One region of the Aneurinibacillus thermoaerophilus genome, then DNA from elsewhere that is predicted to be linked to it. Evidence: predicted binding sites of a transcription regulator. Region 1 holds the regulator's gene; the other holds the start of a gene.
What was found. The regulator CtsR, encoded in region 1, represses protease genes until heat stress. The targets are predictions, from matches to a motif close to ATGGTCAATAAAGGTCAAACA.
Positions count from the first base shown of each region.

Region 1 (4,429 bases):
TCATGATTACGCTGACTGTTATCAGTATGATCTTGGCACTGACCCCTTTGTTCAGCATTTTAGGATATGTTATCGTTAAAGGTTTTTCGGCTTTAAATCTTGCGTTCTTCACTGAATTGCCCGCTCCTCCCGGAGAAGCCGGCGGTGGTATGGCGAACGGTATTATAGGTACGTTCACGCTTATTAGTTTAGCATCTGCCATCGGTATTCCAGTAGGACTAATGGCTGGTATTTTTCTTTCGGAATATGGTCGCAACCGTTTTGGTAAGCTAGTTTCTTTTTTGACTGATATTATGCTGGGTATTCCTTCCATTGTCATCGGCATCGTGGTTTATGCGCTCGTCGTGCTTGCGATGGGTGGGTTCTCCGCGTATGCGGGTGGCATAGCGCTGGCATTTATTATGATTCCAGCAGTAACGCGCACGACGGAAGAAATGTTGAAGCTAGTACCGAACCATATCCGCGAGGCGGGGCTTGCACTTGGAATTCCAAAGTGGCGTGTTATTATGCTTATTATTTTACCAACCGCGTTGCGCGGCATTATTACTGGCATTATGCTCGCCATCGCCCGCGTATCGGGTGAGACGGCGCCGCTGTTGTTCACGGCGTTCGGGAATATGTATTGGAGTCAGTCGCTGAATGAACCGATTGCTTCGATGCCAGTGCTTGTATTTAACTACGCGATTTCCCCATACGCGGAATGGCAGGCGCAGGCATGGGCCGGCGCGCTGACGTTAATTTTGATTGTTGTAGTTCTGAATGTATCAGCGCGTCTGATTACAAGAAAGCGATAGAAGATACGAGGTGGAGACCAATGATTGAAGCAAGAAACCTAAATTTATGGTATGGGGATTTTCACGCCATAAAAAATATCAACATGACCATTGAAAAAAATAAAGTAACCGCGTTTATTGGCCCTTCAGGCTGCGGTAAATCGACATTTCTGCGTGCGATTAACCGGATGCACGAAGTGATCGAAGGCGCAAGAGTAGAAGGCGAAATCTTGCTGGAGGGAGAAAATATTTACGGTCCGGATCGCGACCCGGTAACGGTACGTCAGCAGGTAGGTATGGTATTCCAGAAGCCGAATCCATTTCCGACGATGTCGATTTATGACAATGTGGCGGCCGGTCTGCGTATTAACGGTTTTAAAGATAAGAAGAAGCTGGATGAGATCGTAGAGCGTTGTTTGACACAAGCAGGATTATGGAACGAAGTAAAAGATCGTTTACACAAAAATGCGATGGGACTTTCCGGCGGTCAACAGCAGCGCCTATGCATCGCCCGGACGCTGGCGGTGGAGCCGGAAGTCGTGCTTATGGATGAACCGACTTCCGCCTTGGACCCGATTTCCACGCAGAGAGTAGAGGAATTGCTGTTTGAGTTGAAAAAGAAATATACTATTATCATTGTAACGCATAACATGCAACAAGCAGCGCGCGTATCCGATTACACAGCATTCTTCCTCCTCGGAGAAATGATTGAATTTGACCAGACAGAAACGATCTTTACTAATCCTCAGGATAAAAGAACGGAAGATTATATCACCGGTCGTTTTGGATAAAATATCGGCAGCCCTCTCCTTCTTTGAGTTTGGGTTGCCTTCTTTGTATAGACAATATGCCTCTTCTTCTATGACATTTTGCTGCTGATCGAAACGTTCACGGAGAACCTGAAGTAAGTTTGCTTCAGGTTTTTTTATAGGGATAAAAAAGGTTATATAAGAATAGGAACAAGAAAATAGGTCAACAATAAAAGTACAATCCCTTGCATTTTTTTTAAAATGTCATTATAATTAAAGTCAAAGAAAGTCAAAGTCAAATCGAAGAAAAAGCGAACCGGTGAAGGAGGTGTGTACATGAGGAACATATCGGACATCATTGAGCAGCATTTGAAAAAAATATTGCAGCAAAGCAATGGTGCGATTGAAATTCAACGCAGCGAATTAGCTGATAAGTTCCAATGTGTGCCTTCCCAGATTAATTACGTAATCAGCACCCGGTTTACAGTAGAGAAAGGATATATTGTGGAAAGTAAGCGGGGTGGTGGCGGCTATATCCGCATCCGGAAAGTTGAATTTATTGATAATCAGCGCTTTTACAATGTGCTAATGGAAACGATCGGAGAGAGTATAACCGCTACTGCCTGCGAAAATATTATTGAACGGTTACGGGAAGAACGTATCATTTTACCAAAAGAAATGCAGATGATGAAAGCGGCGACCGGAAAAGTCCTGTCGGCTGTCCCGGTTCCGCTCCGGGATCGTCTTCGCGCGGAGATTCTCCGGGCGATGCTGACCACGATTTTTATTTATTAGCTTATAGAAATATGTGTACTCGGGAGGGAAGCGGATATGATTTGCCAGGAATGTCAACAGCGTCCGGCAACGCTGCATTTCACCAAAATTGTTAACGGAGAAAAGACAGAATTTCATATTTGCGAAGTATGCGCGCAAGAAAAAGGGGATATGTTCCCTGGTGGTATAAACAACTTTTCGATTCATCATCTGTTATCCGGATTATTAAACAACGCCGAACCTGGTGTTAATGCGTTTAAGGTACAACAGGAAGCGCCACTACGTTGTGAGAAGTGCGGGTTAACATATGCTCAATTCAGCAAAAGCGGAAGATTCGGTTGTAGCAATTGTTATAAAGCGTTCGAAGAAAAGCTTGACCCGCTTTTCCGCCGCGTGCACGGCAATACACATCATAGCGGCAAGGTACCTGAACGCTCGGGAGGAGCGATCAAATTAAAGAAAGAAGTGGACCGACTTAAGGAAGAGCTACGGAAGCGTATTGAGCGCGAGGAGTTTGAGGAAGCGGCAAAGCTGAGGGATCGGATTCGTGAACTAGAGCAACAAATCGCAGGTTTGTAGGAGGGAAAACATATGTCTTTCCAGAAGTTTATAACCAATGCGGTAAGTGAATGGATGAATGGCGACGGCCAGGATGCCGATATTGTCATCAGCAGCCGGGTACGATTGGCCCGGAATTTACAAGACCAGCCATTTCCTATGCTGGCCACAGATTCGCAGCTGGAGCAGGTTCTGGGAAGAGTGGAGCAGGCCATGCAGGATGAGGCGTTTAAACAACAAGAAAACTTTGAAATGATACGGATGGACACTTTGACTCCGTTACAGAAGCGCGTGCTGATGGAGAAGCATCTTATTAGTCCAAACTTGCTTTCCGAATCGCGCAAAGGCGCTGTTATTCTTAGTGAAAACGAAGCCATTAGCATTATGGTCAATGAAGAAGACCATTTGCGTATCCAGTGCCTGTTTTCTGGACTTCAGTTAAGAGAAGCATGGAAAGTGGCGGATAGGGTGGATGATATTTTTGAAAAGTATCTGGACTTTGCTTTTGACGAACGGCGGGGTTTTCTCACCAGTTGTCCGACCAATGTCGGAACCGGCATTCGCGCTTCAGTCATGATGCATTTGCCGGCCCTTGTGCTAACCCAGCAAATTAACCGCATTTTGTCCGCAATTACACAGGTAGGGTTAGTAGTAAGAGGGCTATATGGCGAAGGCAGCGAAGCTGTAGGAAATCTATTCCAGATTTCCAATCAAATTACGCTTGGGCAATCTGAGGAGGAAATCATCGAGAATCTTATCAGTGTCGCGCGGCAGATTATCGATCAGGAACGCGCAGCGCGCGAATATTTAATGCAGAATCGCAGACTGCAACTAGAGGATCGCTTGTGCCGTTCATATGGCATTCTGACCAATGCGCGCACTATTGAGTCAAAGGAAGCCGCAGAACGGCTTTCCGACGTAAGACTCGGCATTGATTTGGACATTATTAGAAATGTGCCGCTAAGCGTCATGAATGAATTGATGGTTATGACACAACCGGGATTTTTGCAGCAATATGCAGGCCAGCAGTTGACGCCTGATTCCCGTGATGAGCGCCGGGCGCGTCTAATCCGGGAGCGGTTAAAGTCAGCGATGGAATAAGCAGTAAAGAATAATTATACTTCATTCGGAGGTGTTTGTTTTATGATGTTTGGTCGTTTTACGGAAAGAGCGCAGAAAGTTTTGGCGCTTGCCCAGGAAGAAGCGGTTCGTCTAGGTCATAAAAATATCGGAACTGAACATATTCTTCTTGGCCTAATCCGTGAAGGGGACGGTATTGCGGCGAAAGCCCTGCAAGCGTTGGGGCTTGGCCTTGATAAAATCCAGGGTGAAGTTGAAGCTCTTATCGGTCGCGGCGGCGAACAGCCGACCAATATCAATTATACGCCGCGCGCCAAAAAAGTTATTGAGCTTTCAATGGATGAAGCAAGAAAATTAGGTCATACGTACGTTGGTACGGAGCATATCCTGCTCGGCTTAATCCGTGAAGGCGAAGGTGTGGCAGCGCGCGTGCTTAACAATTTAGGCGTAAGCTTGAACAAAGCGCGCCAGCAAGTGCTTCAATTGCTGGGTAGC
Region 1 covers NZ_CP080764.1:150,949-155,377, forward strand. The annotation lists gene pstA (phosphate ABC transporter permease PstA) at 1-794, shown strand, start outside; gene pstB (phosphate ABC transporter ATP-binding protein PstB) at 815-1,564, shown strand; gene K3F53_RS00770 (CtsR family transcriptional regulator) at 1,859-2,317, shown strand; gene K3F53_RS00775 (protein-arginine kinase activator protein McsA) at 2,354-2,875, shown strand; gene K3F53_RS00780 (protein-arginine kinase McsB) at 2,888-3,955, shown strand; gene clpC (ATP-dependent protease ATP-binding subunit ClpC) at 3,998-4,429, shown strand, end outside.

Region 2 (4,429 bases), 590 kb from region 1:
TGGCGTCACATCTTTAAGCATTGCCACTTGCTCAAGCAAGTTCTCCTCCAGCGTAGTTCCGCCTGCCGAAATAAAATTAAACGGATCATAGTCCTGTGCTGTTCCCATACTTTTTTGGTAATACGTCTCGTCTCCTGTTGCATTGGCACGAGCATAATCTTTCCAATCAATATCATCATGATTATTTTTCTTTTTCTCTATAGCTATGTCCGTCGTCGTTAGTTCCCGGTGCCGTTCCGACATGTCAAGAATCGGGTTCTCTGTAACCTGTTGCCGCAGGAATTCAAGCAAATCGACAGCCGAGTACTGAAGAATGGTTATTGCCTGACGCAACTCAGGCGTCATGACTAACTTCAACGTCTGTTGCTGATACAAACCGAACCCCATTTGCATCTGGCATCACCTTCTTTTCTGTGAAACTTTTTCTCTTATTCATTATTATATAACAATTCTCAACAAATTTCGCTAGCAAAAATCCTGCCAATTACAAAAATGGGGCGCGGGGCATATTTCCTCTTTATCTTCCTTACTTATATGGCAATTATGTTGACTGCTTCATAACATAAGTATACAAAGAAAAAGAGCGCAAAGCTTTGCGCTCCCGCTCTTTTAGATATTTCATCACGTTCTCGGATGTTTTTCGTTCTTTATTATTTGCCACTCTTCTTTGCAACCATATCGTGGTTGCTCTGTGCCGTTCAATGAAGCGAACGCTTATAAGCACAAGAACGATCACAACCCTCTTTTTGGCATGCCATCATTTGCTCCAGGCTACACTCCAGATGGCTGACAGAGCGTTTCGCAAACACGATCGGGACGTTCCGTTTCTTGGCGTCCGCTTTTACCCGTTTAGCCAAGTTATGGTTTATGTAATCGGTAAATACAATCACTCCCTTGACCATTTGCGGCAATGAATAGGCTTGGTCCTTTTTCTTTCTTCCTGAAACATGAATCAATTCCCCATCCAGTTTCTCTTCTAGTAAAGCATTAATATTTCCAAGTCGATCCGCTCCAATTACAACGTACGCCATCTTCTGTCCCTCCTCCTGTTATGAACACTTCTGTTTTTTTTATCATAATATATTTGATAAAGATTATCAATATCAATTAAGTTTATTTAAGGAAAAAACGAGACGGCTCCCCTTTGCCGTCTCGTCTTATTATCTTCCGCTGTTATAAATGCTCTTTAAAGAATTTCGTTGTAACATCAAGTGCTTCAAGAAACTGCGGAGTATCCTCTTTATGTGGATGCACCATATTGAACGTATGCCCAGCACCTTCTATCCAATGAAGCGTTGCGTTTTTTGCATGCTTTTTCAGACTGTATGCTCCTTTGACAAGATGGTCGAAATCTTCTCGCCCCTGCACGATAAGCAGCGGTATGTCAAGATGAGCCACGCAATTGAGTAAGTCATACTGGCGAGCGTTCACTTCAATATCGTCCAGTACCACTTTTTCAATTGGCATCTGCTGGCCTGTTCTTCCGTTAATGACATAACCTACTCCTTTTTCTTCCACTTGTTTTCGCACTTCAGGGCCAAAAATATCAACATGAGCGATCCCGTTCCATGTCACAATAACCTGCACATTCTCCGGATGAGCAGACGCATATAAAATCGTATCACCGCCACCTTTGCTGTGGCCCATGATGCCTATACGGCGCGGGTTCATATGCTCGGCTAGCGGAAGCGTACCCCGCTTCACCTGCTGAACGAGAAAATCAAGATCGTTCAGTTCCTGTTGATACGTATTACGCCCAAATTTTTCAAGCTCGGTAAAATTCACCAGATCCTTGCCTATACCGTTTCCAGAAAAGTTAAACGTAATGGCGACAAATCCCTGAGCGGCGAAATACTCGCCCATACGCGGGAACATCCCCCAGTCTTTAAATCCTTTAAAGCCATGACAAATAATAACAACCGGCTTTTTGTCAAATTCTTTTGTTTCATCGCTGATAAAAACATCGCCGCGAATCGTTAAATTTTCTTCCCGTATCAGCGTAAACGATTGTTTCAACGCGCTCTCCTCCCACATTTCGCTTTCTGAATAGTTAAGCGAAGTTATCTGGAGCGATTTCCGGAGCGGTAAAAGCAGGTGGCGTGCTTACTTCCTTAATATCGAGCACATGCCGATTATACACGATAAGCTGTCTCCCTTCTTCCGCCGTTTCGAAGACGAAAGCACGATTTTTCAGAGTATAAAGAATATGACCGACCACACACACCAACTCTCCGTCCAAATCGCTATATGTTAATTGTATCATTTTTCCAATATATTTATCATATTGCATCATAAATATAACTCCTTTCAAGATGTATAACTTGAAACTATGATATGAATTTGTTGTATAAACATCACCTTCCATCTATCCTGCTCTCTCATAAATAAACACAAACAGATACATATGCAAAATTTTATTTATTATCACACATTTTATTATAATATGTCTCCTTTTCGACAAAAGTTCCCTAAAGATTACACAAATCCCCTCTTACATTCAATCGTGTTCTACCCTTCAGAATCCCCTCAAACTTTCCCCTCTTCCCGTAAACTCGGTTGCCAGCGGCATTTCCTTCTAAACTGAAATATTTATAAATCATCCGTTTATGTTGATTAAATTCCAGAAAAAAAGCATATAACTGAAGAGAAGAGTATAGTACCAAGGTTTTTATTTGACCTTTTTTGACCTTTATTGTACTATATATTTATAGAATGAAGAGAGGAGGAAGTACCAGTGAACTTAATTCCTACAGTTATCGAGCAGACGAATCGTGGTGAAAGAGCATATGATATTTATTCTCGTCTTTTGAAAGACCGGATTATTTTCCTTGGCACTCCAATCAACGATCAGGTAGCGAATAGCGTCGTGGCCCAGCTTCTCTTCTTGGCCGCTGAAGACCCTGATAAAGATATTAGCCTGTATATTAATAGCCCAGGTGGTTCCATTACCGCCGGCATGGCGATTTATGACACCATGCAATACATTAAACCAGATGTATCTACCATCTGCGTGGGAATGGCAGCTTCTATGGGCGCCTTCCTTCTCACAGCTGGTGCTCCGGGCAAACGCTTCGCCCTCCCGAATAGTGAAGTGATGATTCATCAACCACTAGGCGGCGCGCAAGGTCAGGCTTCTGACATTCAGATCGCCGCTACCCGCATCCTGAAGATGCGCGATCGTTTGAACCAAATTATCTCCGAGCGTTCTGGCCAACCGCTGGAGCGTGTAGAAAAGGATACAGATCGCGACTTCTTCATGTCTGCCGAAGAGGCAAAGGAATATGGTCTCATCGACGATGTTATCGACAGCATCGGAAAGAAAGAGCCTAACCTATCCTAAATATAAGGTAAGGAAAAAAGCCAGAAGCATCTCCTGACAAGATGCTTCTGGCTTTTTTCAGTCAAACTTTATACTATTCTTCACGTTGTACCATCTGCACAAGGCTTTTCACTGCTTCTTCCGCATCAGAACCTTCGGCACTAATGGTGATTTCTGCGCCACTTCCAACCGCAAGACTCATTACGCCCATAATGCTCTTCGCATTTACCTTTTTATTATCCCGTTCGATAAATATGTCTGCAGCGTAACGGTTTGCTTCCTGAACGAAAAAAGCAGCGGGTCGTGCTTGAAGTCCTGTCTTTAATTTAACTACAACGCTTTGCTGAGCGTGCATAGTATGATTCCTCACCCTCTATCAAACTGAATTTGTTTTATTATACCATGATCACTGAGGTTATTCTTATAGTTTTGCTTCATTTTCTCTTAATTTAGCTGCGATTTCATTAATTTTTCGTAAACGATGGTTAATACCGGATTTGCTTACTTTGCCACTCGGAACCATTTCGCCCAATTCGGCCAGGTTCATATCCCGATATTTAAGGCGGAGTTCTGCCACTTCGCGCAGCCTGTCCGGCAAATTTTCAATACCAATATACTTATCAATAAGCATAATATTTTCAATTTGCTGCATAGCTGCCGCCACCGTTTTGTTTAAATTCGCCATATCGCAATTGTTTAATCGGTTCGCGGAGTTTTTCATTTCCTTGACAATGCGCACGTCTTCAAAGAAAAACAGTGCTTGTTGCGCTTCAATAATACGTAAGAAGTCGGCGATTTTTTCGCCCTCTTTAATATACATAATATACCCTTTTTTCCGCTCAATACTCCGCGCGTTCAATCCGAAATAATTCGCCAGCTTAACCAAATCTTCGCAATGCTCTTGATGAGCTGAAAAAATCTCAAGATGGTAGCTCGACGCTTCCGGATGATTCACCGAACCTCCGGCTAAAAAAGCGCCGCGTAAATATGCACGTTTACAACACTCATGTTTTATAATGTCGGGTGAAATACCGTAGTGAAACGTGCCGTCGACCATAATGCCGAGTTCTTCGAGAATCTCCCGCGCTCGCTGCGGAATCCGGACGATAT
Region 2 covers NZ_CP080764.1:3,221,532-3,225,960, forward strand. The annotation lists gene rpoN (RNA polymerase factor sigma-54) at 1-393, opposite strand, end outside; gene K3F53_RS16600 (DUF2325 domain-containing protein) at 699-1,031, opposite strand; gene K3F53_RS16605 (alpha/beta hydrolase family protein) at 1,174-2,016, opposite strand; gene K3F53_RS16610 (hypothetical protein) at 2,051-2,293, opposite strand; gene clpP (ATP-dependent Clp endopeptidase proteolytic subunit ClpP) at 2,735-3,340, shown strand; gene K3F53_RS16620 (HPr family phosphocarrier protein) at 3,414-3,674, opposite strand; gene whiA (DNA-binding protein WhiA) at 3,741-4,429, opposite strand, start outside.
Region 2: clpP (ATP-dependent Clp endopeptidase proteolytic subunit ClpP) is a predicted target of CtsR. The motif match lies at 2,670-2,690, and genes of this name have one in related genera.